Regions from separate parts of the Paenibacillus sp. FSL R7-0652 genome, predicted to be linked through region 2. Evidence: predicted binding sites of a transcription regulator. Region 2 holds the regulator's gene; the other holds the start of a gene.
The links. Region 2 encodes Rex, which represses fermentation and respiration genes when NADH is low (regulators of the CRP and FNR family bind a similar motif). Its sites were predicted from a motif close to TTGTGAAATATTTCACAA; they were not measured.

Region 1 (16,927 bases), 180 kb from region 2:
GAGCTTTACCTTCGAAGTATTTATCCACCATTGCCACAGTACGGTTCAGCAGATTGCCCAGGTCGTTAGCCAGATCGGAATTTACACGCTCTACAAAGCTTTCCGGTGTGAATGTCCCGTCCGAACCAAACGGTACTTCACGCAGTAAATAATACCGGAGAGAATCCAGACCATAACGATCGATCAGAGTTACCGGGTCCACTACGTTTCCCTTGGACTTGGACATTTTGCCGTCTTTCATGAGCAGCCAGCCGTGTGCGAACACTTTTTTCGGCAGCGGAAGATTGAGTGCCATCAGCATGATTGGCCAGTAGATCGTATGGAAACGAACAATCTCTTTTCCTACTAGATGAACATCCGCCGGCCAGAACTTGTCGTACAGTGAAGCATCGGAAGAACCGTAGCCAAGTGCTGTAATGTAGTTGGACAGTGCATCAATCCACACGTACACGACATGTTTTGGGTCGCCTTTAACCTTGACACCCCATTCGAATGTAGTTCGCGATACCGCCAAATCTTCAAGACCTGGCTTGATAAAGTTGTTAATCATTTCGTTTTTGCGAGATTCCGGCTGAATAAAACCTGGATTCTCTTCATAGTACTGCAGCAGACGGTCAGCGTATTTACTCATGCGCAGGAAGTATGATTCTTCTTTGACCAGTTCCACCGGATGGCCGCTATCTGGGCTTTTAGCCGCGATAATCTCGCCTTGTTCATTCTTTTCTACATCCACCAGCTGTGTTTCAGTGTAATAGGTTTCATCCGGGATGCTGTACCAGCCTTCGTACTCGCCCTTGTAAATATCCCCCTGCTTCAGCAAACGATCAAAGATTTCCTGTACAACTGTTTTGTGACGCTCGTCGGTTGTCCGAATGAAATCATCATTGGAGATGTCCAGCTTGTTCCACAGGTCTTTGATCCCTGCAACAATCTCGTCAACAAAGGCTTGTGGAGACAAACCTTTCTCCTGAGCTTTGCGTTCAATCTTCTGACCATGTTCGTCAGTCCCTGTCAGATAACGTACCTCATATCCGCGCAGACGTTTGTAACGAGACATGGCATCTCCCGCTACCGTTGTATACGCGTGCCCGATATGCAGCTTGTCGCTTGGATAATAAATCGGTGTCGTCAAATAAAATGTTTTTTGATCCGTCATGAATGACTTCTCCTCCTTCAAATGGTGTGAAATGGCTTAAAATGTGCGAATGGGTACATGTTCTTCTTCTGCAAATGAACACAAAAAAACCCCCGCCCCTATGGGACGAGAGTATCTCTCACGTGTTACCACCCAAATTCCCCGCATTTTTCGCAAAACACAGGCTCTTCCGGTCCTTCGACCGCCCATTAACGCTGGATCACGCCTCAGTCTTACGACAACAGCGACTAGATGCTGTATGCACGCTCGAAAGAGGTTCCTCCGGGACCATCTTCCATCCTCCTCCCAGACCGGTTCTCAGCTAATCCGGCTCTCTGCACTGGGGGTGTGTCTGTACTTATCCCTTCACTGGAAAATCATATACCAAAAATATACTGAAATACTGCCCTTGTTGTCAAGTACAGTGCCGAACAGAGCCTCGCTTCTTTACTCCGGGTTACCTGTACCTTATAGAGCAGCTGCATAACTTCCAGCTCGTCCCGTTCCGTTACTGTTCCGGAACGACCATATTATTTTCAGACTTGGGCGGCACCAGATCTACACCGCCTGGATGAAACGGATGGCATTTCGCAATGCGTTTGGCAGCCAGATAAGAGCCTTTAAGTGCACCATGGACTTCAATAGCCTCCATCGCATACGCCGAGCATGTAGGATAAAAACGGCATGTTGGCGGCTTCAACGGCGAAATGTAATTGCGGTACACCCGAATAGGAGCCTGCATGATTTTTCGCGAAAGCTTCATCTTCAGTTCTTCCCGTGACTGTGCGCATGATGTGCAGCAGCCTTCTTGGCTGGAGCATGTTCAGCACAATCTTTACAGTATCCGAACACCTCAAACTTGTGATCCACGACCTGAAACTGCTCAGGAGCATCAGCAAGCTGCATCGGACAAAAAACGATGGGGTATGTCTTCTGGCACTTCAGGCAGATCATGTGATGATGATGATGGTCTTCGCTGCAGTGAGCTTTGAATTTAACACCATCTTCAAAGATAACCTGCTCCAGTACGCCCAATTCCTGCATTACCCGCAAGTTGCGGTATACCGTATCAAAGCTTAATCCGCTGTAAGTCTTACCCATATATTCGTAGACGTCCTTAGGTGTAAGATACCCTGGAGATTCGGCAAATAACCGCGCAAGTGTTTTGCGCTGATCGGTTATACGAAGCCCCTGTGAGGACATGGTAGTTATAATTTCTTCCGTTGACAGCATGATTTAAAGCACCTCCTGTCATACAAGCCTTTTGCATTGTTCATCATGCGACCATCTTTCGGCAAAAGCTGGTGCTTCCGCGCTATTGGTATACCTCTAATAATGCATGAAATGAAGATCAGAGTCAACGCAGGCTTACTCAGCCCAAGCGTTTACACATTGTATTTAAATGAGAAAGGACCCCATTTTCATGGAGTCCTCTCTTGACGGTTCAGAAGATGGTGTCTTTCAGGTGACTTTTGGGGTGAACGGGTATATATAATATAAGCTTTCACTCCAAACCGTACATGTTTGATTCGTTAAAGTATTACTTCTCAGCCGGAAGCGGTGTAAACAGAAGGTTAACCGGCAAGTTGCTTCCTGGTGCAGCAGAGAAAACAATCGTCACACTCTCACCGTAAGTGCCTGTACGGTATAGAACACCTTGTTCATTCGGTGCACTCAGGGATCTGCTGTCATTGGAGAGCTGTACCAGTTGACCATTCACCAGTGCTGAACCATAATATTTACCTCCACGAGGATTAAACGAAATCAGCGTCCGCGGAGCAACGTTGTTCAGGGTAATTTTGTATAGTACACCGAAGTTGCCCGCATTAGAAGCAATTGTGAAGGCCATCGGATCAGTACCGTCGAGATTCGGATCACTTCCATTATCTCCTAATGGAAGACGTGCAGGCTTCTTACCAACTTCCTGATCGTACGTGATGATACGAGTGGCATTAGGATACGTACCACGGTTATGAACTCCGTCACGATCCAGAACAGGAAGTGTGGACAATACCGCCATCGGGTCCTTGTTTTCTTCAATCATGACAATGTTATAGTCAAGGGTGTAGTCACTGAAAGCGTCCGAGTACAGAGAGATAACCTGTCCTTCTTTCATCGGAGTAGCGTTCAGTTCCGTCAAAATCAGTTTGCTTTCTCCAGGCTGGATGTATACTTTCTTCTGATCTGCTCCAATCTGCATGGATTTGAACCATTTATCAATGGACAATTTACCTGCTACGGTAGCAAATGGCGTTGGTCCAGCAAAGCCCATATTTTGCTGTTCGAATACAGCTGTATATTCATTGTTATTTGTTGCAATTACATACATTTTCACTCTTTTTCCCGTATTGTTGACATGGTGAATCATGAAACGTGTCTGTCCAATGGATGATTCCTTATAAACGATACCTTCCTGGTTAACGGTTTCAGGGCTGTTGCTGCGGATGAGCAAGCTTGGCTCGTCTGAATACGTAAATGCCAATTTCTCCATAGCAGGCACTTCACCGCCGTTAAACACAAACTTGTCGCCTACAGGTGTAAACAATTGATTGAAATCGGACTGCGTGTATAACGTCTCATTTGTAATTATAATGGTTTTGGTGATCGTATTACTCAAACCATGTTTATCTGTAACAGTAAGGGATACAGTCTTTGGTCCTGGTACGAAGAATGCCAGGGCATTATTATCCCACTCTCTTTTTTCAATCGCATTCTCATCATCTGTACTCTGATCAATATAAGTGATTTTTTCACCCATTTTGTATTCTTCTTTGTCCGTTGTAAACATCGCTACCGGTGGAAGGTTAGGCTGCTCTACTTTGATGGTGAGCGTATATGGGTCACTCCACTGACCGCTCGAATCCTGAACGGAATAGGTTACTGTATAAACGCCTGGTTGTTCAAAGGCATCCTCACGTCCTGTCCAGCGCTCATCCACAATCGGGAGGCCGCTAGGTGAGCTGCTCTTTGTTGTGTAGGTTACCGGGTCCCCTGCAAAAACTTCTTTTTGCACGGTGAAGCTGGCTACCGGCTTCGTATTGAGCTTCAGCACAACTGTTTTGGCAGACTGATTGACAGTATACGTGATGTTCAACGCTTGTGTGATGGAAGTCAGTGGAATCATGAACGTATTTTTTTCCTGGTATGCAGGACCTTTCATCGTTCTTGATTCCCCATTGACGGTGTACACCTTGCTGTTGGTTTTGAAGCGAAGTTCATCCGAACCGCTGATGATAATGGTTTCTTTCGTCGTATTATCATATTTTACAGTGTAGCCAACCCGGTCTACCAGAGCACGGATAGCTACATTAGACACACCATTTTTTACTGCCATAGGCTGTCCAGCCAAATACGTTTTTCCATCCTGAACCATTTTATTGCTGTTCATGTACAGTGTCAGGTCTCCGCCCGATTTTCCTCCTGCGGATGCAGCGCCTGCTGCTGGCTGCTCCACTTCAACAGGTACCGGTGGTGTTGTCGCTTCACCTGTTCCCTGTTCTTCGTCTGTACCAGCCTCTGGGTCAACCGGTACAGCTTCTGTTCCAGAAGGAGCTGTTGTTTCAGGCTTCGTCTCTATCGTGTTTTCATTATTGACGGGTTGTGTGCTGCTGGATGAAGTGTTAGCTGACTCGCTCGCCGTTCCTGATTTTACTTCCGACTCGGCGATCGGCTGTTCTTTCTTCACAACCTCAACCGATTTTACTTTTGCAGTATTCACTGGCGTTTGTTCGCTTGATTCGGCTGCTTGAGCGTTTGCAGGAATTACTGCAAAGGCTTGAAACACAGCAAAAGCGGTAAGTATGGATAATTTCTTCTTCAAATTCATTCTTAGTCTTTGGCTCCTTCTGCTCCCATTATTAATATCCCCTCTAAAAGTCATATGATTAGACGCTAAGAAACGGGAAAAGTTGCTAAAAAAAATGAAACAGAATTGTAAACTTTTAATAGAAGTGAAAAACTATGAAAATAGTTATCTGTTAATATGAACATGCTGCATGGTTTTACAGAGGTACAGCAGGTTAAAAGTTAAAAGCAGCCCTCACGAAACAAGTTCGTAAAAGCTGCTTGGTTACAATAGATATATTTATTTTCCTGAACAAGTCAAGTCTGCTGTATCCGTACGCCCCTGCTCAATCAAGCGATATGCTCGTTCAACTTCTTCTTCGGTTGGTGAAGGAACACCATCCAGCGGATAAACTTTACCCAGCGCCTCCCATTTGTAAATTCCCATTTGATGATAAGGAAGAATTTCAAATTTCTCCACCCCGTTCAGCGTACCGATAAAGCGGCCAAGATTCAACAAATCTTCTTCCTGATCATGAATACCAGGTACATAGACATGTCTGATCCACATTTTTCGCCCATTGTCAGATAACCATCTTGCTGTCTTTAACGTACGTTCATTGGATTTCCCCGTCAGCTTGATGTGTTTCTCGTCATCAATATGCTTTAGATCGAGTAATACTAAGTCTGTATGATCAAGTAAGTCATGAATGCGATCCGGTTCATTGAAGCCGTTGCTGTCCAGCGTAGTGTGAAGTCCCCAGCGGCGTTTTACTTCCTTGAATACTTCTGCGACAAAATGGGCCTGCAGCGTAGGCTCACCGCCAGAGATAGTGAGTCCGCCACCAGAGCTTCGGTAGTAAGACAGGTACGGCTGGATTTCAGCCAGTACCTCCTCCAGTGTCATCTCTTTACCGCCGTCCAGTGCCCAAGTGTCAGGGTTGTGACAGTACTGACATTTGAGCAGGCATCCTTGCATAAAAAGCACGAAGCGGATGCCGGGGCCGTCAACCGTCCCGAAAGTTTCGAGTGAATGAATATGTCCGTTAACCATGCTGCCTCTTCCTTTCTATTCGCATCCGCTATGCGCCTGCTTTTTATGATGATTCGAAATCCCTCTCTGGATTACAGAAAAGTGAGTTACATTGAACCGTGGAATGTACGGTTAATGACATCCAGCTGCTGCTCACGTGTCAGTTTAATAAAGTTAACTGCGTAACCCGACACCCGTATAGTTAATTGCGGATATTGTTCCGGGTGGTCCATCGCATCGATCAGCTGCTGACGATCAAATACGTTTACGTTTAAGTGATGCGCATTTTGACCGAAATATCCATCCATCATCGCTGTCAGATTGGATTTCCGAACTGCATCTTCTTTACCCAGTGCTTTAGGCACGATGGAGAAGGTGTTGGAAATACCGTCAAGGCTGTGTTCATACGGCAGTTTAGCTACAGATCCGAGGGATGCCAGTGCACCTTTTTTGTCCCGACCATGCATTGGGTTTGCCCCTGGTGCAAACGGCTCGCCTGCTTTACGTCCATCTGGTGTGGTTCCTGTTTTCTTACCATAAACTACGTTGGAAGTAATCGTCAGTACGGATTGTGTTGGCATCGCATTGCGGTATGCTTTGTGCTTGCGAATCATGCCCATGAAGCTTTCTACCAATTCTACAGCAATGCTGTCAACACTGTCATCGTTGTTGCCGTAACAAGGGAATTCACCTTCGATTTCAAAATCAACGGCAATGCCCTGTTCGTTGCGGATCGGTTTAACTTTGGCATATTTAATTGCACTGAGTGAGTCAGCTGCGACCGAGAGTCCAGCGATACCGCAGGCCATTGTACGCAGAATATCACGATCATGAAGCGCCATTTCAATCCGTTCGTAGCTGTATTTATCATGCATGTAGTGAATAACGTTAAGAGTATTCATGTACAGTTTTGCCAGCCACTCCATCATCGGTTTGAAACGTTTCATGACTTCATTGTAATCGAGTACTTCACTTGTGATGGCAGGATACTCCGGTCCAACCTGTGCTCCAGATTTTTCGTCACGTCCACCGTTGATCGCATACAGCAGTGCTTTCGCCAAGTTGGCACGCGCTCCGAAGAACTGCATTTGTTTACCGATTTTCATTGCGGATACACAGCAGGCAATACCGTAATCATCGCCATAGATTGGACGCATCAGATCATCATTCTCATACTGGATGGAGCTGGTTTCAATAGATACTTTACTGCAGTAATCTTTGAAGGCTTCAGGCAGCTTCGTGGACCACAGTACAGTCAAGTTTGGCTCTGGAGCAGGTCCCAGGTTATGCAGCGTGTGCAGGAAGCGGAAGCTGTTTTTGGTTACGCGTGTTTCACCGTTCATAGACATCCCGCCGATGGACTCGGTCACCCAAGTTGGGTCACCGCTGAACAATTCATTGTAATCCGGCGTGCGCAGGAATTTAACAATCCGCAGTTTCATCACAAAGTGGTCAACCAGTTCTTGAGCCTGTTCTTCAGTCAGAATGCCTTCTTGCAAGTCACGTTCAATGTAGATATCCAAGAAAGAAGATACGCGTCCAAGAGACATCGCTGCACCGTTTTGCTCTTTAATTGCTGCAAGGTAACCGAAGTACAGCCACTGAAACGCTTCTTTAGCCGTTGTTGCTGGCAAAGAAATATCGAAGCCATGCATCTCGCCCAGTTGTTTCAGTTCCTGCAGTGCACGAATCTGTTCGGACAATTCTTCCCGCAGACGAATGACATCTTCATCAATGACGTCTACTTCCAGCGCGTTGAGTTCGCCTTTTTTGTTACGAATGAGGAAATCTACACCGTACAAAGCAACCCGGCGATAATCACCGATAATCCGGCCACGGCCGTAAGCATCCGGCAAACCTGTGATAATACCCGCTTTACGTGCTGCACGCATCTCGGCAGTGTAAGCATCAAATACACCTTGGTTATGCGTTTTACGAATGTTTGTAAATATATCAATGACACCTTGAGGCATTTCGAAGCCGTATGCTTCACATGCATCAATCATCATGCGAATTCCGCCGAATGGCTGAATGGAACGTTTGAATGGAGCGTCTGTCTGAACACCAACGATCTGCTCTTTGGACTGATCCAGGTAACCCGGCTGGTGGGATGTAATTGTAGAAGGTGTATTCACATCCACATCAAGCACGCCACCATTATCGCGTTCTTTTTTGGTCAGATCCGATACAATATCCCACAGTTCTTTTGTGTTTTGAGTAGCACCTGCGAGGAAAGATTCATCCCCGTAGTATGGAGACAGGTTATGTCCCAGAAAATCATTCACATCTACAGTTTTTGTCCATGTTCCTTTGGTAAAGTTTCTCCAGCCTGTTTGTTGTTTAACATCTTTTTCGATCACCGACATCGTAATCCCTCCGCTAATTTGGATTTCTGGACACTTCACATCATTGCAAAAACAAATCATCGTGAGTCCAGAGCCGCGATTTATGTGAATTGTTTCACATGAGCCGGAACACGTTCTCTCTACTGGGGAACCGGAACCGCGGAATGAATGTTTTTCTTACATTTTCAGTATACGTCCTGTTGGTTTCATCATCTGTGATTTTTGTCACAAAGCAAGCAATGTATGTCACTCCAGTTGGGGGTGTCTTATTGCACGACACGAGGGCTGTTCACACTTAACCACTCCGCGGGCAGAACAACTTCAGATCGCTGTTATCCCCGGATTTTTTCCATTCACTTTTCCAAAGTGAAAATCCGGTGATAAGCGTATGCTTCCGATGCAGCTTTCTTTCAGAAAGCTTTCAAGCGAACGCTCTGCTTCTTCCGTTTCTTCTGCCCGCTCCGTTATCGTGTGAACCTCTATTGTGCAAACAGCCACCCCCTCTTCCGTTCCTACCATTTGGGGAACCATTGCTCCGCTATGCTTGGAGCAACTAAGGGCTTGAATGAAGTTCCTGAAAAACGGACGCTTTGCTCCTCCGTTTTTCTGCCATTTCCGCTTGCCCACCTCTCCTTTCTCACCCCCTTTCCTTTTTCTTTATTAGCTCTTTCCACATGGATACGGCAATGGGGGCTCCCCAATACGGGGAACCCTGAATCAATTGCCTCAACTCTATGCGTCTTATTCAAATTTGCCGTAGAAAGCGTTGCGGTATACATCAGCCAGCTCAGTGACCAGCGGCAGTTTTGGATTCGCTGTTGTACATTGGTCTTCGAAGGCACGGTCAGCCAAGTAATCTACACGCGATTCGAAGTCTTTGGCGTCAAATCCGATTTCCTGGAACGATTCTTCGATGCCCAGTTTTTTGTTCAGATCGCGAATCGCTTTGATCAAGCTGTTTACGCCTTCTTCGGTTGTACGTGCCGGCAATCCGAGAATACGTGCAATTTCGGCGTAACGTTCATCAGCTACAAAGTGCGAATATTTCGGGAACGATGCAAATTTCGTTGGTTTTTTCGCATTGTAACGAATAACGTGCGGCAATAAGATCGCATTGGTGCGTCCATGTGCAGTATGGTACTGACCGCCCCATTTGTGCGCCAAACTGTGGTTAATGCCCAGGAACGCGTTGGCAAAGGCCATACCGGCAATCGTCGAAGCATTATGCATTTTCTCGCGTGCCAGTTTATCACCCTGCAGCGACGATTGTTCCAGGTATTGGAACACCAGCTGGATCGCTTTAATCGCCAGACCATCTGTATAGTCATTCGCCATGACGGATACGTATGCTTCAATCGCGTGAGTCAGTACGTCCATGCCGGTATCGGCTACTGCGGTTCTTGGCAAGCTGTATACGAATTCTGGGTCAACAATCGCTACGTCTGGTGTCAATTCATAGTCAGCCAGCGGATACTTGGTATTGCCGTGCTCTTTATCCGTAATTACCGCAAACGATGTAACTTCAGAACCTGTACCTGATGTTGTTGGAATAGCTACAAATTTTGCTTTCGATCCGAGTCTTGGATATTTGTAGATCCGTTTACGAATATCCATGAATTTTTGTTTCAGGTTGTTAAAGTCGGTATCTGGGTACTCATAGAACAACCACATCGCTTTGGCAGCATCCATCGGTGATCCGCCGCCGAGCGCGATAATGCAGTCCGGCTGGAAGCGTTCCATCATTGCTTTACCGCGATCTACTGTTGTTGTTGACGGGTCAGGCTCAACTTCAGAGAAAACTTCAATCGCAACCGGTGTCTGACGTTGACGCAGATAATGCTCTACTTTTTCCACATATCCGAGTTTGACCATCATCGCATCTGTAATAATCGCTACACGGGTAATGTCCGGCATTTTGGCAAGGTATTGGGTTGCCCCTTTTTCGAAGTATACTTTGTTCGGCACTTTGAACCACTGCATATTCACGGTACGACGAGCCACCCTTTTCACGTTGATTAAGTTTACAGCCGTTACGTTAGAAGATGTTGAGTTACGTCCGTACGATCCACAACCCAGAGTCAGTGATGGCATATTCGTATTGTAGATATCTCCGATTGCACCATGTGTTGAAGGTGAGTTCACGATAATCCGTCCGGTTTGCAGGCGATCCGCAAACTGGTTGATCACTTCTTCATTGTTCGAGTGAATCACGGAGGAGTGACCCATTCCGCCAAAAGCAACCACTTCTGCTGCACGCTCAATACCATCTTTTGCGGTTTTTACTTTGTAACATGCCAGCACCGGACTCAGTTTCTCTGCGGACAATGGGAATTTGGTGCCCACACCTTCAATCTCGGCTACCAGAATTTTAGTGCCTGCCGGTACTTCAATGCCGCACATTTTGGCAATGTTCACAGCGGACTGACCTACAATGGTCGGGTTAACTGCACATTTCTCTGCGTTGATCGCACCTGCCGTCAATTTGGCGGCTTCGTCTTTGTTTACAAAGTAACAGCCATTCGTAATCATTTTCTTTTTCACTTGATCGAAGATCGGTTCTTCAATAATAACCGCTTGTTCGGAAGCACAGATCATACCATTGTCAAAAGACTTCGACAGAATCAAATCCGTTACCGCCTGGTTGATATCTGCACTTTTTTCAATAAAGCAAGGTACGTTACCCGGTCCTACGCCCAGCGCCGGTTTACCACAGCTGTATGCTGCACGCACCATGGCTGATCCGCCTGTCGCAAGGATGAGAGCCACGTCATTGTGATTCATCAGTGCGTTGGTACGATCCATGGACGGATCATCAATCCATTGGATACAGTCGGCTGGAGCGCCGTTTTTCACAGCAGCTTCAAGCAGAATTCTGGCTGCCTCGCGGCTGCATTTCTGTGCTGAAGGGTGGAAACCAAAGATAATCGGGTTACGTGTTTTAATCGCAATCAGTGCTTTAAACATCGTGGTGGATGTCGGGTTGGTTACAGGCGTGATCCCCATGATAATACCAACCGGCTCCGCAATTTTCTGGAAGCTGTCGTACTCATTGTCTTCAATAACGCCTACTGTTTTTTCGTATTTAATGCTGTTATAAACATACTCTGTAGCGAATATATTTTTAATAATTTTATCTTCATACACACCGCGTCCTGTTTCTTCTACGGCCATCTTGGCGAGCATCATATGTTTATCCAGTCCCGCAAGCGCCATAGCCTGCACAATCCGGTCAATTTGTTCCTGATCCATGGACATGAATGCTGCATGTGCTTTGTTTGCTTTGTCAATTAACGTTTGAATATACTGACCTGCTGTCGGTTCTTTTGTTGGGGCGACTTCATTCTTTACAGCCATCTCCCTCATCCTCCTAAAGGTTCGTATTGGTTTGTCTCTCTTCTTTACATCCACATCGTATCATGGGGAAAAGATATATTATGTGATTTTTTTCACAAAGTATGACAAATTTTAGTTAAGTTTTTAAGAGCCCCGCGAAAGGGACATTTCCCTTTCTATTTAAAATAGCAGCCCTTTAGCCTCATGCTTCCCCTCCAAAAGTGAATTTAATCACAATGTTTGAAATTTCGCCATTTTTAAACGCTTTCCATGCCCCTCAAACGGTAAGATTAGGTATATACTGAACTTAAAAATTGAACCACCGCAATTTGTACCGTACCTCCACACGGCCGAGATGCCCAGATCAGGATGGCACAGTTTGCGGCGAACCTCGGAAGCATCAAGCAGGTAATGATCAGCTGACCGGGGAGACAAAGGGGAGATCAACGTATGGGAGAACTAACAAATGTACTGGAAAAGCGCGGAAATACCAACTGTTTCTCGGAAGTAAATTTTAACCATCTGCTCGTCACGATGAAAGACCGTACTTACCCGGAAGGAACACATCTGTACTGGGAAGGTGACGTCTCTGACAAACTTTATTATATGAAACGGGGACGTGCCCAAATTACCAAATCAACGGACGAGGGCAAGGAACTGATTATGTATATGTACCAGACGGGAGACATGATTGGTCAGGCTGATCCGTTCTTCGGCTCCAGACACAGCTTTTCGGCGGAAGTCCTGGAGGACAGCGAGATTGGCGTACTTGAACATAAGGATCTGGAGATGCTGATTTGTCAGCATTGTGACTTTGCGATTGATTTCATGAAGTGGATGGGCATTCACCATCGTCTCACCCAAACCAAGTTTCGGGATTTGATGCTGTACGGCAAACCAGGGGCGCTCTGTTCTACCTTGATTCGGCTGTCTAATTCCTATGGCGAACCCCATGGGGATCATGTGATGATTCATAAAAAAATTACACACACTGACCTGTCCAATATGATTGGAGCTACACGTGAAAGTGTGAACCGCATGCTTAGTGATCTTCGCAAGAAAGACGCGATTGAATATGACAACGGCATGATTGTTATCAAAGATCTGAAAATGCTGCAGGGCATCTGTCACTGCGAACTGTGTCCGAATGAAATCTGCCGCATCTAAAATCTGCAGTCTGCCTTTTGCTGAGTCGAGCCGAGCTGTTCAGGCCGCTTAAAGATATGACTTGTAAAAGAATTCATGATACGTAAAGAGCCCAATAAAATGAACCATCATTGGGCTTTTCGTGCTTCCTATTATTTTTCAGGACGCATTGGACGTGTTGACAAGTTCAAGTTTTACCGCATCACGCGGACTTAATTTCATATCCAATCCGTTCTCCATTAACTCCTTCTCATTCACCTTAATCACCCAGCGCTGGTTCATCCTAGGTGTAATATTCTCCACGGCTACAACAAATTTGTTGTTTTCCGACAACCGCACAACCCCACTGGACTTCAATACGTCACGAACCGTGCACTCCTGTACATAAATACCGGCATACTGCCGATTCAGATTCGGGTTATCCGGGCCGCCACTTACTTTCAGCAGGGTTGTCTGATAAGCGGCACCGCTGCCCCCGCCGTCAGCGGCTTTGACGTATATAATCACTTCATCTTTGGCATGAAGCTCCGTATCCCAATTCTCTAGTTCAACATCCTTGCCATTCAGCTTGACTGCCCAGGTTAGAGAGGAGTCTAGCGAAACCTCACCCACGGATTGGATGCGGCTGCCATCAGCCGTAAAATCAACCAGTCCACTGTTCAGCAAAGCTTTTTTGAGCGTTAACCCTTCACTGAAATCACGTTTGATGGACTTCGTCGCATCAGGTAAAAAAGTACTGCCATCAATGGCAACAGTAATTGTATTGGCTGAATCTTTCTCTGAGACAACCGGCTGCTCGGAAGGCTGCGTCTCTCTGGTACACCCCGTCAAAATGGCGAGAATAAGCAAGCATAGACCTATGTAACCGGGAATTTTCTTCATCATGTAGGTAACACCACCCTGCGTAAAATCATTCACCCTGTTGTCCATACCCTTTATTATGGCACATTCTGCAGTAAAAAACAGTGTCAAAGCCGTTACTTTTGTACTGCTGCAGCTTGAACTTATCCTATTCAAAAAGGAGAGTCTGCAAGCAGACCCTCCTGTGCTGCATAACCGTGCTGTTAACCAGGCCGTTATTGAATGAAAGCCTGCATATAGGTGCGGCCTCCGTCACCATCCTTCAGATATGGATTGAGTCCGAACGTTTGGTTGTCTGATACAAAAACGCCAGTAAGCAAACGCCCTTCAAGTAGGGCACCGTCAACCTGCACGCAGCAGGACGGAGCATCCACGTATTCCTGATACAAAGGAATATGCCCGTATGGCTGATGGACCTTGAACAGCTTGCCCTGCTCATGCAGCGGGCGATCGGAGAAATACGTTGGCACAATATATCGTGCAATGACGTCCAGTTCATCCGCTGTATAGAAGGGCTCATCACCAAGCCACGGTGCGAACATACGAATCTTTTCATATTGTGACCAGACGACAGCCTGAATCAGCATTTCAATCTGAACCAGCTTCCCGTTACCGGCTTTAAGGCACAGTCGGTCGTTGTGAAGCTCTTTTTTCACATGAGACACACGATCTGGCAGCCGCAGCTCACAGCCGATACATTTCCAGCCGCTGGGCGCTTGAATCCACTTCTGCAGCACCGCCGGAGACGATTCTGAGCCAGCGCTGTTCACAAAATAATCCTCTGCTTGAGCAGGGTTATCACTACCCGAATGTGAATTTGCCGAGCGTTTGAACAGTTCTGCTGTTTTCTGATAAATCAGATGAACCTGAATGGATGCGCTCTCAAGTTCTGCAATATCTTGCTTGCCGTAGCGTATTTCACGGGATAAGCTTTCTTCTCTCATGACAAGTGGCCTCCTTCGCTCCGGCCGTTTGCGGCCATTTTCTATAGATTATACTACATCTCATGACAACATGTGCACAGGAAGCAGGAAAAAGCATCACGTAAACGATCCCGTAAGACAAAAAACTCTTGATTTCACTGGAAATCAAGAGTTTATGTTATACCTGGTAACCGCATCTGCCGGGTTTATTCTACCCAATGTTCAGCCCAATCCTGGATCTGATTCATAACAGGCTGCAGTGCCTTGCCCTTCTCGGTCAATTCATATTCGATTCGAACCGGTGTTTCCGGGTAGACATGACGTACCAGAATGCCTTCGCTCTCCAAGTCTTTCATCCGTTCAGATAACATTTTGTCACTCATGGACGGAATCAAATTAGAGATGTCTTTAAATCGTTTTGACCCACTCATCAATGTTTGGATAATTAACCCGTTCCAGCGCTTGCCTAAAAAAGAAAACGCCGTTTCAAAACGCGGACACATCCGCAGATCTTGGTCTTCCACTTTCATCACCTCTTTAGAGATCACTCAACTTACGTTTTGTTAGTATATTTCATAATAACACATTTGAGCTGTAAAGAAAACGCCTGCCGCAAAAAACTTCAAATTTGAGAAGCAGAACTTGCAGCTAAATCAGATACCTTCAGTATACAACACGTTATGGCAGGTCACCATGGGAAATATCGTGTAACAACCCATATCCATATATTACCCAAAAAGAACCCTTCTACCACAGTCAGATGACTTGGAGAAGAGTTCCCGGTATGACCTTATTACATTATGATGTTTATCCATGAATAAAGCTGCTGCGGCTCAGACCAGCACGCCACCAATTGGTCTTACAGGTTCGCTTTTGCCATATTGCGGCTTGGAGCTGTGTGCAGGGTACGCCCATTTTACAGCATTGCTGATCACTTTCAATATTTCCGGGTTATAGTAGGTCGGATACGTCTCGTGTCCAGGCCGGAAATAAAAGATTTTACCTTCTCCGCGGCGGAATGTACACCCACTCCGGAATACTTCACCGCCTTGGAAGTTACTCACAAACACCAGCTCATCCGGTACTGGAATATCGAAGAATTCGCCGTACATCTCTTCTTTTTCCAGTACAATCTTAGCATCGATGCCTTCCGCAATCGGGTGGGAAGGGTTGACACACCATACGATCTCCTGCTCATCTGCTACACGCCACTTGAGATCACAGCTCGTTCCCATCAGCGCCTTGAAAGGCTTTGAAAAATGACCGGAATGCAGCACAATCATGCCCATGCCGTTCAATACACGCTGCGTGACCTTCTGTACAATCTCGTCGCTAACGCGATCATGTGCCATATGTCCCCACCATATAAGCACATCTGTAGAGTGCAGCACTTCATCACTCAAACCATGTTCAGGCTGATCGAGTGTAGCTGTACGAATCGCAAATCCCTCGCCGCCAAGTCCGTCAGCAAGCGCACGGTGCAGGCCGTCAGGGTAAACTTCCTTTACTTCATCATGTATTCTCTCATGGACAAACTCATTCCAAATGGTGACGTTAATCATAATTAATTTCCCCCTAGTATAGCTCTAAACCCACCACATATCGCCCAGCGGTTCCTCGATCAATACTTGCTGGAGATTTTGTACGGCTTTAGAGAATCCTTCTTCAACCGACATCAGACCGTCTTCGTGTTCGATACTTACAACATAGTCATAGCCAACCAGACGCAGGGCACTCATAATGTCCGCCCATGTTTTGTTATCATGTCCGTAACCCACGGAGCGGAACTGCCAAGCCCGATCCAGCATGTTTGTATAATCCTGCATATCCGTTACCCCGTGTTTGTTCACGTTTACCGGATCGATCGTTGTATCTTTGGCATGGAAGTGATGAATCGCGTTTTCCCGACCCAAAATGTGGATCGCCTGTACCGGATCAATACCCTGCCACCACATATGACTCGGGTCGAGGTTGGCTCCAATCACTTCGCCTGCTGCTTCACGCAGTCTGAGCAGGGTTGCTGGCGTATGAACGGAGAATCCACCGTGCAGCTCCAGACCTACTTTTACGTTGCGATCTGCAGCAAATTTACCCCACTCGGTCCAGTAAGGAATCACTTTGTTTTCCCACTGCCATTTCAAAATTTCCTGAAAATCATTCGGCCAAGGCGCAACAGGCCAGTTTGGATATTTCGCATCTTCGTGATCTCCAGGACAGCCGGAAAATGTATTCACAACAGGCACTTCCAGCTTTTCCGCCAGCTCTACGGATTTTACGAAATCATCGTGAAATCCCTTCGCAATATCTTTTTGCGGATGCAGCGGGTTGCCGTGACAGCTCAGAGCGCTGATCGTCAGACCGCGTGATT
Region 2 (16,927 bases):
GGACGAATCAAACTGCAGCATCTTGGTTTCTCGGATAGCTTCCTGCGCGCATTCCCTGGACCTAAGTTTGGCCTGAACGGTGTTCGTGACCTGCTTGGCGTGCATGACCGGCCGCTGCTCATGAGTATTTTTAAATCCGTCATCGGACTTAATGCTGATGAACTGCGTGAACAATTTATTCGTCAGGCCCTTGGCGGAGTTGATCTCATCAAGGATGATGAAATTTTGTTTGAGAACAAACTGACTCCGATCGAAAAAAGAGTTGAGGTCTGTATGAAGGCAGCCGAGCAGGCTCGCCAGGAAACAGGCAAAAAGCTTCTGTATGCAGCCAATCTGACGGGTCCTACCTCCCGATTAAAGCAGCAGGCTGAACGCGCAATTGGTGCAGGAGCTAACGCACTGCTCTTTAATGTACTGTCCTACGGTTATGATGTACTGCATGAACTAAGCAGTGATCCCGATATCAACGTGCCGATTATGGCTCACCCGGCACTCGCTGGTGCATTGTACCCTTCGCCGCATTACGGTATTGCTGCCTCCGTGGTATTGGGACAGCTGATGCGCCTCGCTGGTGCTGATCTTGTGCTCTTCCCTTCACCTTATGGCTCTGTCACTATGCCGAAGGAAGAAAACATGGCGATCACAGAGCAGCTGCTTACACCGCACCTGCCGGTAAGAACAAGCATGCCTGTACCATCTGCCGGCATTCATCCAGGGCTTGTGCCGATGATTCTAAGAGACTTTGGCAAAGATGTGATCGTCAATGCCGGGGGCGGGATTCATGGACATCCAATGGGAACCGAGGCAGGCGGACGTGCTTTTCTGCAGGCGATTGAAGCCGCAGGACGCTCCATTCCACTCGCCCAATACGCAGCCGATCATCCAGAACTGAAAAGCGCACTGGATCTATGGGGTGGCGAGCGATGAGAAGTCATAAAAAAACAGCGATCTTTTGTGACTTTGACGGAACGATTACACTCTCCGACAACATCGTTGCGATCATGAAACACTTTAAACCTGAAGGCATTGATGCCATTATGAAAGATACTATTGAACAAAAGGTTTCTCTGCGTGAAGGTGTCGGCGCGATGTTTGCGCTGCTGCCCTCGTCGCAAAAAGACGAGATTGTTGAATTTGTACTTGGACAAGCGGGTATTCGCGAAGGGTTTGCTGCATTTTTGGAATATGTTCGAAGTGAAGGCATTGAATTTAATGTAACCAGCGGCGGCATGGACTTTTTCATTGAGCCGTTACTCGCTCCTTTTGATATTCCCCAGGATCATGTGTACTGCAACGGCGCAGACTTCTCAGGCGAATACATTCGCATTGAATGGCCTCATCCCTGTCAGCCACCTTGTGAGAACGGCTGCGGGATGTGTAAGACGACCGTAATTCGAACATTCCCTGAAAACGAATATAACCGCATTCTCATCGGAGACAGTCTGACAGACTTTGAAGGTGCTAAAATAGCGGACCTGGTCTATTCTCGCTCAATCCTGACGGATAAGTGCGTGGAACTCGGTGTGGATCATGTACCTTTCACAACCTTTTATGACATCATCGAAGATATGAAGCAGAAGCAATCACAAGGAGTGCTGTAGACATGGGTTTTGAAAAGATTACACTTGAACATAAACGCCAGGTTCTTGAAGAACTGGCTGATGTCAAAGCATTGTTCGCGAGCCGAAACTGGTTTCCGGGGACAAGCGGCAATCTGTCGATGCGGGTGGGGGAGTTTGACCCGGAACAGTTTTATTTCGCAGTTACCGCCTCAGGCAAAGACAAGTCTCTTCGCACGCCCGAAGATTTCCTTTTTGTTGATAAAGAAGGCAAAGCGATTGAAGCCACTACCTTGAAACCCAGCGCCGAAACGCTGATTCACTGTGAAATTTATCGGTTGACCGGCTGCGGCGCAGTGTTTCATGTGCATACCGTATATAACAATCTGATCAGCGAATTTTTCGGTGATCAGGGCCATGTGCCGATTCAAGGAATCGAATTGATCAAGGCCTTTAACATTTGGGAGGAAAATGCGGCCATTCGTGTACCTGTGCTGCCGAACTTTGCACATATTCCTTCCATCGCTGAACTTGTGCCAGGTGCGCTGGACGCAAGTGTTCCTGGAATTCTGCTCCGCAACCATGGAATCTATGCATGGGGCAGGGATGCATTTGAAGCAAAACGTCACCTGGAAGCCTTTGAATTTTTGTTTGAGGTGATGTACCGCCAGCTGCTGCTGAAAGGTGCATCGAAGTAACACGCTGCGGTTGGATCAGACTGCGTACTTCAATGATTCAGCGTGAATTTAATAAAAATATAGAAAAACACACCTATGGCTGTTGGTCAGCCCGGTGTGTTTTTAATTTAGAAATAACTTTGGAAATGATTTTTGGGAACCATGATAAACATTACGATTTTTTATCCTGATCCTTGAACAGGAACAAACTCTCCAATTCGTCATCCTTCGTGCCGCTGGTACTTGACAAGCCGGTACCCGCTGCTGTCTGACGCTTATTCCCTAATAACAGCTTCACCCCACCAAAGATCAGAAGCAGTGAAACAATCACTGTATTTAAATGGGAACGTATCTCATATGTCAGGAACACGTTCGGGAACAGCTCATTCAGCTGCGGAATAATCAGGCGAATCGTTAAATAGTACAGGCCGAGAGCTGCAATCCCGAATCCGATTAAACGCTGGTGACGGACCCAGTCTTTGAATATAGGCTGATCACTCAGCGGTTCTCGTCCATAACGACTGGAACACTGAAGTCCATCGAAAAAGCTGTAGAACCAGATCAGCGGAATCATAAACAGAAATACAGACAAGCGAAGCAGATCCAGTATATAGATACTCCCTAAGAAAAGAAACATCAGCTGCAGGCCTCTCTTCTGCAGACCGAGATACATATGTCCTGCTCCCGGAAAAGCGGAAAGCAGTGTCGCCAGCACTTTGCTGCGCCGACCCATGATTTTGCCTGTTTCCAGCTCTTCGAACAACGTTCGATCCTGCAGCACTTCACCTGCCTGCTTGCGATGTACATGCTGGACCGCATCAAACATGCAGTATACCCAGATCACAGGCAGAATGAGAAGAAACATTAAAAATACAGATTCGTTCGTAATGGCGGATACAAAAACCATCATCGCAAATGATCCAAAAAACGCGATCAGGAAGGACAAACCGCGGTGAAGCAATCCAAGATGCATATGCCCAAGACCGGGTACGAAAGAAAGCAAAATGGTAAAGAATCGTTCCCCTTCACTGCCTTTTTGGTACATCGGCTGAGGCTGAGTATAGGCATCGCGGGGATATCCGGTATATCCAGGCTGACCCTGTCCATCCTGATGATGCATGTCTTCCTCCGTTCGCGATTCCAGCGGTGACTGCCTGACATCATAAGCTCCCTGGTTGACCTGTCCCTGCCGCGGATCGGGAGGACCATAATAGATGCCCGGCGCGCTGTAATACGTTTCTTGGACTGGCTGGGCGGAAAGCAGCACAATGATCATGTCCAGCATACTCAGACACCAGAAAAAGATGACGCCTAACAGGCCGACAATTAATAAATCTTTCTCGTGGGTCAGAAAGGCCAGCATAAAAAAACCAATGCCCGTTCCGAAAAATAACAACGGGTAAACGACAGCCCGGACAGTACGCCGCCAATATAGAAATCCCAGTCCGGGAAACAGGTTTAATAAAAATGCAAGTAGTTTATTACGATCTGAATGCACAGTCGTCATTCCTTTCTGTATCAGGCCCTATACAAACAACCATTCAAGGTTTGGGCTTGAAGTTATCGAGCCATGAGGCAGCTGCCTCGGTCCATTTCTCAGTAAACGAGCCTGCTGCGTCGCCTTCTTGGAATTTATGATAAGGAGCTACCTTGTCAAACAGTCCGGAAGAAAGAAAAATCAATGTCAAACAGGCTGCTACGGCGTAATGAAATGTTCTGTGCTCAAACCATCGGCGGTTTCTTCCACCACGGGACTTACGTGCTTTGCCTGCAGTAGGCAGATTCTCGATTCGGTTCATCACGGTATCGGTAAAGTTAACCGGATTCGTTAATTCAGGGTAGTCCTGCTTCAACCCCAAAGCTTCGAGATAGTGCTGCATCGCATCGGGTTCATGAAGAAGAAACTGCTCCATCCGAACGGCTTCTCTTTCAGTGAGTCGACCCTCGATATAATCACTCCACTGCCGAACAGTGTATACCTCATTTGTACTCACGCCACTCCTCCTCCTTCCAATGATTTCGAATCCACTGCCTGGCTCGGTATAACCTTGACTCAACCGTTTTTACAGCAACCTGGGCCTCATGAGCAATTTGTTCATAATTTTTCTCACTCAGATAATACGCGGTGATGATATCCCGATGCTGGGGAGGCAGCTGGTCGATTTTTTTGCGAAGAATCTCCTGCCGTTCTTTGCGAATAACACGGGATAGAACGTCTTCATCCCGCCCAGGCAGGTTCACGATCTTTTCTTCTCCGCCCAAATCTTCAGCACTTCTTCTGCCCAGCCTGCGTTTGGCATCGATGGCCTTATGAAAGGCAATCCGGGTTATCCACGTTTTGAAACCTTCGGACCGGTAATCGGGGAGAGATTTGTAGATCTGAATGAACGCCTCCTGAGCAGCATCTTGTGCATCCTGGTCATTACGCAGTACAGAATACGCAACATGATAAACATGCTGACTGTATTTGTCGATCAGAACACGCATCTTGGATGTATCTCCTTGACGGATTTGTTCAATTATTAGCGCTTCATCAATAACTCTCCCCTCCTCTCCACTTAAATAGACGACAGCTGGTCAGCTGACCCCTGCACGAATGTTTAATTTTTTTATAATAACATACCTATACATCATGAAAGGACCCGGTTGTATTAGGATAATGATGACATCAAAAAAAACAGGCACAGAATGATTTCTGGCCTGTTTCTCTTATTAACGTCCCCCATTACGGAAACGCTGCGTATACGCTTTGGCATCCTGCACATTTTTAACCCGATTCCTGCTCCACTCCAGCAGGATTCGATCAATATACCGGAAGTGCACTTTTCCTGCAAAAACAGCTTCCTTCAAAGCCATTAGAATCAGCTCTTCCTGATAACGGTCCTGATCCAGCCAGCTGGATATGGTCTCACATTCCATTGGCGAAAGAGGCCGGCCAAATTCTTTTTCAAAAATAGAGAACATATTTCGTTCTTCCTCTTCTTTTTGAACACTGTTCGAATCTGGACGTGAAGTATTCCTTTTCTGCTGCTCCGACCGGATATGCGCTGCTTCTTCCGCAGTACACACAGCCAGCTTGGCATATAAACCGTTCAGGTCATACCGCTCATACTGAATATCCCGTTCTTCGTCACGATGTTCATCGATGGTAATATAACCGTCCCGCATCAGCCGCTGCAGCATTCTCGCAATGCCTTCGGGAGCAAGTCCCATCCGTAACGCAAGCTCTTCAAGCGTTGGAAATTCGTTGAATTCTGCCTGACGGAATCCCAGCAGCTGGATCAGAAGCAGTACCTCTGTATCGGATAAACCCAGCTGATGATAAAAACGTAATAAAGCATACGGCACCCACGCTGTGCCTGCGGCCATACCATAGGCTGCACCACTTAACCATGCTTTGGAGGACATGTCTTCCATATGCTCTTTGCCGTTCAGCATTAAGGGTACAGGCGATAGAGCATACGAGGGAATGCGATGGTCTCACGAACATGGTCAAGTCCACAGATCCAAGCTACCGTCCGCTCCAATCCCAGACCGAAACCGGAGTGAGGAACCGATCCGTATTTACGCAGATCCAAGTACCACTGGTACGCTTCATCCGAAAGGTTGTGCTCTTCAAAACGCTGCTGCATCAATTCCGGATCATCGATACGCTGTGAACCACCAATAATCTCACCATAACCTTCTGGTGCAATCATGTCGGCACACAGAACAACTTCAGGGCGATTCGGATCCGGTTTCATATAAAATGCTTTGATTCCAGCCGGATAGTGGGTGATAAATACAGGCGTGTTGTATTTCTCGGCAATCGCTGTTTCATGCGGCGCACCAAAGTCTTCTCCCCAAGGAATGTCAAAACCTTGTCCATTCAGGAACTCAATCGCTTCGTCATACGTAATACGCGGGAACGGAGCCGTGATGCCTTCCAGTTTGGAAACATCACGTCCGATGGATTCCAGTTCGGCGCGGCAATTTTTCACCACAGATTGAACGACATGTGCGATAAATTTCTCTTGTACGCGCAGACTTTCTTCATGGTCGACAAATGCCATCTCCGGCTCGATCATCCAGAACTCAATCAGGTGACGGCGTGTTTTGGATTTCTCTGCACGGAATGTTGGACCGAAGGAGTAGACTTTACCCAGAGCCATGGCTGCGGCTTCCATATACAGCTGTCCACTTTGCGTCAGATACGCATCTTCATCAAAATACTTAATATGGAACAGGTTGGTCGTTCCTTCAGCAGATGAAGGTGTCAAGATCGGCGGGTCCACCTGCGTGAATCCGTTACCATCAAAAAACTGCTGAACCGCGCGGATAATCTCTGCACGTATCACCATTACGGCCCGCTGCTTGGTAGAACGAAGCCACAGATGGCGATGATCCATCAAGAAATCAACACCGTGTTCTTTCGGTGTAATCGGATAGTTTTCCGTGAGGTGAATGATTTGCACGCCGGTAACCGTCATCTCATATCCGGAAGCACTGCGCGGCTCTTCACGGATAATACCTGTCACATAGACAGAACTTTCCTGTGTCAGGCTTTTGGCATCATTCCAGATGTCTTCGCTAACTTCACTCTTTACAACAACACCCTGAATATATCCGGTTCCATCCCGCAGCTGCAAAAACTGAATTTTACCGCTGGAACGCTTGTTGTTAATCCAGGCGCCGATCGTTACGGTTTCACCCACATGCTCATTCACATTACGAATTACACAATTCGTATCCATGCCCATATCTCCCCTTGGTTCCATAAATTTGAAAATGCAGCGGACAGGTTCGACCCTGTCCTCTGCACTTCCTTGTCATCCTGTATTTACTTTACAGTTAGATTACTTAGAATTCAATACGATTCGGTGGGTATCACGTGCAATGACCAATTCTTCGTTCGTTGGTACTACGAGTACGTCCACTTTTGAATTTTCAGTTGTAATGCGGCGCGGTTCACCGGAACGAATGGCATTCAGTGCCTCATCCAGTTCTACACCAAGGTATGTCAGCTGCTCACATACTTTTTGGCGAAGAACGACGGAGTTTTCACCCACACCTGCTGTGAATACGATCACGTCTACACCGTTCATTGCGGCAGCATAAGAACCGATGTATTTACGAAGGCGGTATTCATACATTTCGAATGCAAGCGTAGAGTTCGGCTCGCCTTTTTCCATGCCTTCCGTAATCTCTCGCATATCACTGCTGATCCCGGAGATCGCCAGAAGCCCGCTGTGTTTGTTCAGCATGGAATTCACTTCGCTTACGCTCAGTTCTTCCTTGTTCATCACATAAGGTACGATAGCAGGATCAAGGTCACCGCTGCGTGTTCCCATCATCAGGCCTTCGAGCGGAGTCATCCCCATCGATGTATCCACAGATACGCCGCCTTTAACTGCAGTCACACTACCGCCGTTACCGACGTGACAAGTGATGATTTTCAAGTCTTCTACCGGACGACCAAGGTACTCGGCAGCTGTTTTGCTTACGTAGTCATGGGACGTACCATGCGCGCCATAACGACGGACTTTATATTTTTTGTAAAGTACGCGTGGAATAGCATACAGGTACGCATGCTCAGGCATCGTTTGGTGGAATGCAGTATCAAATACCATAACCTGAGGCACACCCGGCATATTCAATTCGGCCGCACGGATCCCCATCATCGCTGCGGGGTTGTGAAGCGGAGCCAGGTCGAACAAACGACGGATTTCAGCTTTGGCAGCGTCATCCACCAGCGCTGACTCTTTAAATGCTTCACCACCATGTACCACACGGTGTCCGACAGCTTGAATTTCGCTAACGGAATCCAGTACACCATTCTCTTTATGCGTCAGAATATCGATGACTTTGCGGATCGCAGTCGTATGCTCCAAAATTTCACTAACTTCCGTGACTTCTTCGCGGCCAGTCGGTTTATGTGTCAGAATGGAAGAATCCATCCCGATTCGTTCAACCAAACCTTTTGCAAGTACAGATTCATCTTCCATATTATACAATTGATATTTGAGCGAGGAACTTCCCGCGTTAATTACGAGTACTTTCACAGCCGGTCACCATCCTTGTCGTACTTGAAGAATCCTTCTCCTGATTTCACGCCCAGATGACCTGCGCGCACCATTTTCTTCAGGACAATGGAAGGACGATATTTCAATTCTCCGAATTCACGGAACATTCTTTCAAGAGCTGCTTCAACGGAATCCAGTCCGAAGCGATCAGCCATCTCAAGCGGCCCGTGCTGGAAGTTGTATCCGATACGCATTGCATCATCAATGTCTTCAGCTGAAGCTACACCTTCTTGCAGTACGTGAAGCGCCTCGTTGATCAGCAGGCAGATCAGACGTGAAGTCACAAATCCAGGGGATTCATAGATCATAACGCCTTTTTTGTCTACCACTTCTTCAACAAAGCGGCGAGTTTCTTCGAATGTAGTATCCGACGTTTTCAATCCGCGAATAATCTCTACAAGATCAACCCGGGATACCGGGTGAATAAAGTGCATACCAATAACACGCTCTGGATACTTGGTCGAGCTTGCAAGCTCGGTCAAACTCAGCGTGGACGTATTACTTGCCAGAATAACATTGCTTGGACATACTTGATCCAATTGGTTAAAGACCGCCTTTTTCGCTTCGAGATCCTCCGAGATTGTCTCAATGACCATATCACAAGAGCCCAGTTCAGCGAGGTGTCCTACTTTGGTAATCCGGGAAAGGATCAATTTTTTCTCCGCTTTGGTAATTGCCCATTTCTCAAGCTGCTTATCGAGATTTGTTTCAATCATGTTATACGCATGATCCAGCTTTTGTGTGGTATGCTCCACGAGAAGCACATCAAGTCCTTTGGCTGCGAGCATTTGGGAAATTCCTTGCCCCATCGTGCCGCCGCCGACAACTCCTATTTTTTTGAAAAACATGGTTCTGCTCCATCCTTTCGGTTCTCTATTTCTCTATTGTACCCTGTTCGCCGAAAATTACAAATTTCGACCCAACAACTAATAATATCTTAGCACGAGTGAAATGTAAAAAAAAATAACCAGCATAAAGAAATTATGCTGGTAAACGTGCACTGTCACGAAATTGACAACGAAATTGTTCCCCTGACAAAACTTCCTCACGCATCAGAATGTCGAGGGAATTGTCGAATATTGTCCGCTGTTCCTCAAGCCGGTGTTTGGTCTGCTCCATCAGTTCCTGCAGAATCATTTTATTCTCCCGCATCAGCTCTTCAGTAGTCACCATATCCATATTAACAATTCCTAATGAGGTCAGACCCGAAGCCATCATCGTCTGGACTACGTTTGTCGCCTGCTCAAAGTCATTACGCGAACCTGTCGAGCGTCCGCCATAGTACATCTCTTCAGCGGCCGCACCGCCCAGCGCAATCATGATCTGCTCCTCCAGGAATCGTTTGGTGTACAGAAACTGCTCCTGCTGCGGATTATGCCGTACATAACCGAGAGCCTGTCCACGCGGACTAAGGGCAACCTGGCTTACACTTCCCGGGCGCACAAGCTCTGCCATAATGGCATGGCCCAATTCGTGAATGGCAACTCTTTTCTTCTCTTCCACGCTTGATTCACGATCCGTCTTCTCACCCATCATCACTTTATCGATCGCAAGAGACAGATGACGCTGTTCTATATGCAGCAAGCCCTCGCGCATCGCATAAATCGCAGCTTCGTTCATCACACTTTCCAGCTGGGCACCCGAGAATCCGTAGGACTCTTCAGCCGTTTTCTCCAAACTAACATCCTGCGTCAGAGGTTTGTTTACAGCATGAAGCTCCAGAATATGTTTTCTTCCCTTTTTATCAGGCAAATCGACCTGAATATGACGGTCAAAGCGCCCTGGACGAGTAAGGGCACTATCCAGCATTTCCTTGCGGTTCGTCGCCGCGATCAACAGTATCCTAGGTGTTTCAGAAGTATATATCCCATCCATCTCCGTCAGCAGCTGGTTCAATGTCTGATCATACTCGCGCTGCTGCCCGCCTTCACGTTTACCACCAATAACATCTATCTCATCAATAAAAATGATTGCATTTTCTTTGTTTTCCTTCGCAGCCCGCGCTCTGGCATCCTTAAATAAATCGCGGATACGGCTGGCCCCTACACCGACATACATTTCGACAAATTCACTGCCTGACGCAGCTACAAACACAGAATCTGTATAGTGTGCTGCCGCTTTGGCCATCAATGTTTTTCCCGTTCCCGGAGGCCCCGTTAGTAATATACCTTTGAGCGGGCGAATCCCGAACTTCTGTATCTCTTCATGTCGGATGAGAAAGTCAAGCGCTTCTCTTAACTCCTGCTTGGCACTGTCTTGGCCTCCAATTTCTTCAAAGGTCAATTTGGAAGGTCCTTTTTTCTTGCGTTTGCGTTCTTGTGCGGCACCTACAGTAATTCCGCCCCGCATCTGCATCATGAACAGTAAACCTCCAACGAGCAGCAGAGCAATCAAGATCGGCACGATATTAACACCGATAAAGGCTAGAAAAATAATCAAAACAGGAACAAATCCAACGGCTGCTTCTTTTGTCCATTTAGGCATTAGGCCACACTCCTATCTGACCGGGTATACGCGGCAGTATAATGAACTTGCTGGCATCTCCGTCTCTCAGACTTACATAAACATTGTTGTCATCCATCGCTGTATTGACTTGAATTCCTCCTACTGCCATCTTCGACAAAGTCGGTGTAATCTCGGCGTATTGTTTGTTTTCCATCGCTTGGGCTACAGTAAACATCGCATCGCCCCACCAGTTCTCCAGCGCCTCATTGGAATGATCTACAACGTCCAGTTTAAGCGCACGTGAGCCAATCAGGTTCTGTCCTTCTTTGTGAATATACTGGACCAGTTTTCCCAAATCCACATTTGGTTTCAAATCAAGTTTCATTTGTACATCATTGCGGTTAATAGATAATTGAACACTATTGACTCCCTCGTATTGAGTAACCATTTTTTCAATCGGGCTTTGTACGGCTACTTGACGATATGCGAACCAACCTCCAAATAACAGGACGGCAGATATAACAGCAGTAAGAACAATAGGCAATACTTTCAGCTTCAAATGAATTACCCCTCCCAAAATGAGCCTATCCTCGATCTACAGGCTTATATTTATAATCATTAATCAAAGAGTGAACTTGATGTCTGCATCGTTAACTGCAGATTTTTTTGCGTTTTATTGTAACTTCAGTACATAAATGAGTATATCACATCGTATATACAATATCGAAGGTGAAAATATGAATAAATTATTAATTTTAACTATTTAATTCACAATCATTTGATAGAAAAGCCAAAAAACCGGTTCAGTCGATGTGCTGACTGCCGGTTTCCTGCTCTTTTTAGACTCTAGCTGTTCGGTACGGTATAGACCAAATCTACCTGCTCTCCATTGCTAAACCGATAAAAACGATAATAATTATGCGTACCATCTTTGTAGTACACTTGCCATACGTAGATATTATTCACGACACCTGGCATGATCCGTTTGATCTCACCACCCGGCACCTCGGAACTAAATCGGCTGCGAATCTGCGTTTCGGACATCCCGTTCTGGATCAATTCACTGTGTACTCCCGCAGCGCCCTGGACTGGCTGGTTGTTGTTATCAAATTTAACCCACACCATTACGTTTTGATTATCTTTATTTTTGGCGGTCATCGTCCAATAGATGTTGTCAGAGCCATTCTTCTCGCCCCAGACGTACTTTCGAAGCTCATCAGGCGATGTAATCCCCAACTGGTCTTGTGCGGCTTGTACAGCCAATGCCTCTTCTTTACGCTGATCTTGTGTTACATAGACGTAATACCTTTGAAGTCCAAACAAGATCAGAACCAGAATGAGCAGCGATATCCAGATCCACTTCTTTTTCTTCTTCAAGAGCTGAACTTCCTTTCTCTGAATACTGCGCGTTGATGGCCAGCTTGTCTTTTAACGGGCAAGAAGCTGATCAAAGGCCAATTGAGATTCCCGCAAAATGCGCTCCTCATCCATTGTCAAACACTCGCCATGTTTCACCACTTGTTTTCCGTCTACCCATACATGTTCCACATCTTTAGCCGAGGCAGAATAGATCGCATGAGAGATCAGATCCGTATGCGGATAAAAATGAGCCTGTTCAATATTCAGCGCAATAAAATCTGCCTTCATCCCCATTCGCAGCGCACCCGTGTCGTTCAGGAAAATAGACTTCGCGCCGAAACCTGTTCCAAGCAGCAGTGCTTCACCCGCAGGAACCGCAGTTGGATCGCCAGATACACCTTTATGAATCAGTGCGGCAAGTCTCATTTCCTCAAACATATCCAGGTTGTTGTTGCTTGCGGGTCCGTCTGTACCCAGAGACACGGTAACCCCTGCTTTCAACATAGCAGGCACACGGGCCACTCCGGAAGCAAGCTTTAGATTGCTGCCCGGATTATGCGATACTGCCACATCATGTCGGGCCAGAATCTCAATTTCTTCATCGTTCAGATGAACCGCATGGGCTACAAGCGATGGAAGTGAGAAAAAGCCATGCTTCTCTAGGTGAGCTACAGGGCGCAGGCCGTAATCTGTCACGTTCTGCTCTACTTCACGTAATGTCTCTGACATATGCGTGTGCAGCGGCAGGTTAAGGTCATGCGCGGCCTGTACAAGCTTCTCTATGTAATCTGGAGGGCATGTGTAAGGTGCGTGCGGGGAGATAACCGTTGTGATCCGTCCATCCGCCTGTCCGTTCCATTCACGCGCAAATGCTGCGGACTCTTCCAGCTTGCGCATCTGCTCTTCTTCGGAACAAAGTCCAATCACACCGCGAGCCAGTGCAGCTCTTGCCCCGGACTGTTCAACCACTCTTGCCACCTGATCCATATGATCATACATGTCCAGGAACGCTGTTGTTCCGCCTTTTAGCATTTCAAGCACCGAAAGCGATGCGCCCCAGTAAACGTCTTCCGAAGTCATTTTTGCTTCCATCGGCCACATTTTTTCCTGGAGCCATACCTGAAGTGCCAGATCGTCCCCATGACCCCGAAGCAGTGACATGGCCGCATGACCATGCGTATTGATCAGACCCGGCAGGAAGAGAAGTCCTTTTCCATCCACTTTCGCCAGTTGCTCGTCTCCATCCGGCAGCGTCTCACCAATATGCACAATCTTGTCATCCTGAATGACCATATACCCTTGAACTATTGTCCAGTTTGCGCCTTCGTTTACGGCAAATTTACCGTTTTGAATTACCCATCTATTCGTTGTTGTCATCAGACTCTTCTTCCTTCCCGTTTTCTAAATAATAAGCCAAACTGAGCAGATCTGTTGTAAAGTCAGCGTGATGGATACGAACATGTGATGGTGTTTTTAGAATCGTTGGTGCAAAATTCAGAATTGCCTCGATTCCCGATTCAATCAGCTGATCCGCGACGTTCTGAGCTTCCGTATCCGGAACCGTAATAATCCCGATGCGAATGTTATCTTTTTGTACCGCTGCTGCAAGCTCTTCCATCGGCTGGACAGTCAGACTGTTAATCTTACTGCCAATCTTCGGTCCGAACGCATCAAAAATAGCAACAATCTTCATATTGTCTTTCAAGTAAGCATTGTAGTTGGACAACGCTTGTCCTAGATTACCCGCTCCAACCAGAGCCACATTAATCTGCTGGTCAATCTTCAAAATGTGACGAATCTTCTCGATCAGATAAGAAACGTCATACCCGATTCCTTTACGGCCAAAATCACCAAAATAAGCCAGGTCCTTGCGAATCTGGGCCGGATTCAGATCCAATCGCTGTCCAAGCTCCTGTGAAGAAACTGTGGTCACCTCACGCTGAACCAACTCGTTAAGATAACGCAAATATACGGGCAGACGCCGTACTACCGCTTCCGAAATTTTATCCGATTTCATTCCTGCTCCCCCTTACCATTGCCACGATAAAATAATAAATATTGAAAAATGGAGCATTCTGTATACATGCAAAATATGCATCATTCCTCATACAGAATGCCCGTATTGTTGGGATTATAAGTTCATGATGTGCTGCTTTTCGAAGTCTCTTTCGAGTTTAACGCTATGCAGAAGTACAATGCAATGCTATAGCTTACAAAATCGAATCATTTTCATTCACGATGGGACGATCCAGCCATTCGGCGATACGCGGAACCATCTGTTCTGTCAGCATATGCTCCATTTTGGGTCCAGGTAAGGAATACAGGAAGTACTTGCCATAATAAGCTTCAATTACTCGCGTATCATACACGATAACGATCCCCCGATCCTTGCCTGTCCGAACCAACCGGCCAAATCCCTGTTTGAACCGGATGACGGCCTGAGGGACAGACAGTTTCATAAACGGATTTTTTTTCTGCTCCTGCAGCAGTTCACTCTTTGCTTCCAGAAGCGGATGGTTAGGCGGCTGAAACGGCAGCCTTACGATTGCGAGACAAGTGAGGGCTTCACCTGGAATATCTACCCCTTCCCAGAAGCTGCTCGTACCCAGCAGAACTGCCGCTTTGGCATCCTGGAATCTTCGTGTGAGCTTGGAACGGTTACCGCTGTCAACGCCTTGGCCCAATAGGGAGATATCATTCCCGGATAAAGCCTCCTTCAACGGCTCATACACTTGTCTCAGCATTTTGTATGAGGTGAACAGCACCATCATACGTCCCTGTGTCGCAATCGCCGTCTCGGCAAGGGACTGTACCAGCATCTGTACAAAGTGAGCATCTCCTACACTGCCTTTCAGACTTGGAAAATCACGCGGAATGACTAACAAGGCCTGTTCCCTATAATTGAACGGTGAAGGCAGCATGGATGTAAGAAGGCGGTTATTGTCGGAAGCTTCCTGCAGGCCAAGCTGTTCAATCATGAATTGGAATGACTTATCCACGGACAGCGTAGCCGACGTAAGCACAACGCTTTTCTTTTTATCAAAAAACATCTCTTTCAGCTGTGCACTTACATCTACAGGAACAGCATACAGCTGCAGTGATTTGCTGCGGAACTGGCCGCTGGCCTCCATCCAATACACCGTCTTGGCATCGTCCATACGCATGAAGAATCTTAAATTCTCCTTTAATGTCGTCAGATCCTTTAACAGCCCGGTGATATCCGTAATTAAACTGTCAGACTGATAATCGTCCTGATCCTCTTTCACTTCAAGCAGCAGCTTATCCCCTTTGCGCACCAAGTCACCAAGGGTCACATAGATTTGGTTCTCCAGTTCCTGCAGCTCCTGCCATTTCGCAGGTTTCTGCGAAGCCTTCAAACGAAGGGAGAACTGCCCGGTTTCACCTGGTGAAGCATCACTGCGTTCCGGCAGCAGGCCAAACAAAGCGTCGCTCAGACGGTCCCACATCTCCTTAACCTCAACGGCAAGCGGGAACATTTGATCCACCATAGAACCCCACTGCACCGCATTTTCATGTCCGGACAGCTGAGAACGCAGCATCGGCAGCTGACCGTTGCGGCTGTCTTTGAACAAGCGGGTCAGCGTGTGAACAAGGGTGAAGTACTTCATATGAAGACCCAGATGTTTACCTGCTACATCTTCCAGATGATGCGCCTCATCAATAACCAGACTTTCATACGCGGGCAGCAGCTGATGGGCAGCCTTCACGTCAGTAAACAGCTTCGAGTGATTGGTAATCACGATGTCAGAAAGTCCTGCTTCATGTTTGGCACGATGATAGAAGCACTTGCGGAACCACGGACAGGATCTGCCGAGACAGGACTCGGATTCACTCTGTACCGTCTCCCAGAAATCGCCTCCGCGTGCACTGAGGTTTAATTCTTCATCATCACCCGTCTCGGTCTGTGTGAGCCATACAATCATTTGGGCTGCGGTGAAGTAGTCCTCTTTAGGCGTGGCAAATTCCCGTTTATTAATCTTGTGCTCGAATTTACGCAGACACAGGTAATGACCTCTGCCCTTGAACACCGATGCTTTAAACGGAAACGGAACCACCTGCGTCAGCATCGGAATATCCCGTTCGCGCAGCTGCTCCTGCAGGTTAATGGTGTGGGTGCTTACCATCACCTTCTGCTCCTGTTTGACACTTTCATAAATGGCAGGCAAAAGGTATCCCAGTGATTTTCCGGTTCCTGTTCCGGCTTCCAGCAATAAATGTTTCTCTTCGTCCAGCGCCTGTCGTACGCTGCTGAACATCTGTGTCTGAGCTTCACGTTCTTCGTAATGATCCAGCGTCTCTTTGAGGTTGTCTCTTACCTGATCCATAAACTGATCAAAGCTGACACCTTCCAGCGGATTCGCTTCTCTCTCATCACGTGGCGCTCCGATCTCCGTCCAGTCGCTAACATTAAGCGCGAGTTGACGATAATACGTATGTCCATCGAGGTCCTGTATCGGGTCTGCTTCCTTCTCGGCACGAAGCCCGTCAAAAAACCAGCCAAGGTCGCTGTCTTCCGGCGCAAACAGATCGCTAAGCCGCTGAATGGTAATCAGCGGAAGCTCCCGCAGCTCATCCAGACATTTGAGAAGCACATGAGCGGTTGCCAAGGCATCACTATCCGCCTGATGAGGACGGTCATGCTCAAATCCGAATTCGGCTGATACATACCCGAGCTGATAGGAACCCAGCGAAGGAAATGTTATTTTCAAGAAATCAATGGTATCCAGAATACGACCCGTAAACGGTAAATACCCGCAGCGGTCCAGCGCATTCTGCAAAAAATGAAAATCAAATGCAACGTTAT

Region 1: a site for Rex is predicted at 11,731-11,748, ahead of adhE (bifunctional acetaldehyde-CoA/alcohol dehydrogenase). Genes of this name have one in related genera too.

Annotation. Positions count from the first base shown of each region.
Region 1 covers NZ_CP152001.1:4,210,333-4,227,259, forward strand. The annotation lists gene metG (methionine--tRNA ligase) at 1-1,177, opposite strand, end outside; gene yidD (membrane protein insertion efficiency factor YidD) at 1,644-1,898, opposite strand; gene MKY97_RS18725 (Fur family transcriptional regulator) at 1,901-2,368, opposite strand; gene MKY97_RS18730 (stalk domain-containing protein) at 2,676-4,961, opposite strand; gene pflA (pyruvate formate-lyase-activating protein) at 5,220-5,972, opposite strand; gene pflB (formate C-acetyltransferase) at 6,059-8,317, opposite strand; gene MKY97_RS18745 (hypothetical protein) at 8,618-8,923, opposite strand; gene adhE (bifunctional acetaldehyde-CoA/alcohol dehydrogenase) at 9,038-11,650, opposite strand; gene MKY97_RS18755 (Crp/Fnr family transcriptional regulator) at 12,080-12,796, shown strand; gene MKY97_RS18760 (hypothetical protein) at 12,935-13,660, opposite strand; gene MKY97_RS18765 (hypothetical protein) at 13,852-14,580, opposite strand; gene MKY97_RS18770 (helix-turn-helix domain-containing protein) at 14,766-15,089, opposite strand; gene MKY97_RS18775 (ThuA domain-containing protein) at 15,393-16,121, opposite strand; gene MKY97_RS18780 (sugar phosphate isomerase/epimerase) at 16,146-16,927, opposite strand, start outside.
Region 2 covers NZ_CP152001.1:4,030,878-4,047,804, forward strand. The annotation lists gene MKY97_RS17770 (2,3-diketo-5-methylthiopentyl-1-phosphate enolase) at 1-927, shown strand, start outside; gene MKY97_RS17775 (2-hydroxy-3-keto-5-methylthiopentenyl-1-phosphate phosphatase) at 924-1,601, shown strand; gene MKY97_RS17780 (methylthioribulose 1-phosphate dehydratase) at 1,604-2,257, shown strand; gene MKY97_RS17785 (multi-tm2 domain protein) at 2,409-3,743, opposite strand; gene MKY97_RS17790 (hypothetical protein) at 3,778-4,230, opposite strand; gene MKY97_RS17795 (sigma-70 family RNA polymerase sigma factor) at 4,217-4,723, opposite strand; gene MKY97_RS17800 (DnaD domain-containing protein) at 4,949-5,653, opposite strand; gene asnS (asparagine--tRNA ligase) at 5,674-6,969, opposite strand; gene MKY97_RS17810 (acetate kinase) at 7,072-8,277, opposite strand; gene MKY97_RS17815 (3-hydroxyacyl-CoA dehydrogenase NAD-binding domain-containing protein) at 8,274-9,146, opposite strand; gene MKY97_RS17820 (AAA family ATPase) at 9,280-10,782, opposite strand; gene MKY97_RS17825 (hypothetical protein) at 10,775-11,302, opposite strand; gene MKY97_RS17830 (DUF5590 domain-containing protein) at 11,590-12,120, opposite strand; gene MKY97_RS17835 (amidohydrolase) at 12,172-13,479, opposite strand; gene MKY97_RS17840 (redox-sensing transcriptional repressor Rex) at 13,463-14,119, opposite strand; gene dinG (ATP-dependent DNA helicase DinG) at 14,313-16,927, opposite strand, start outside.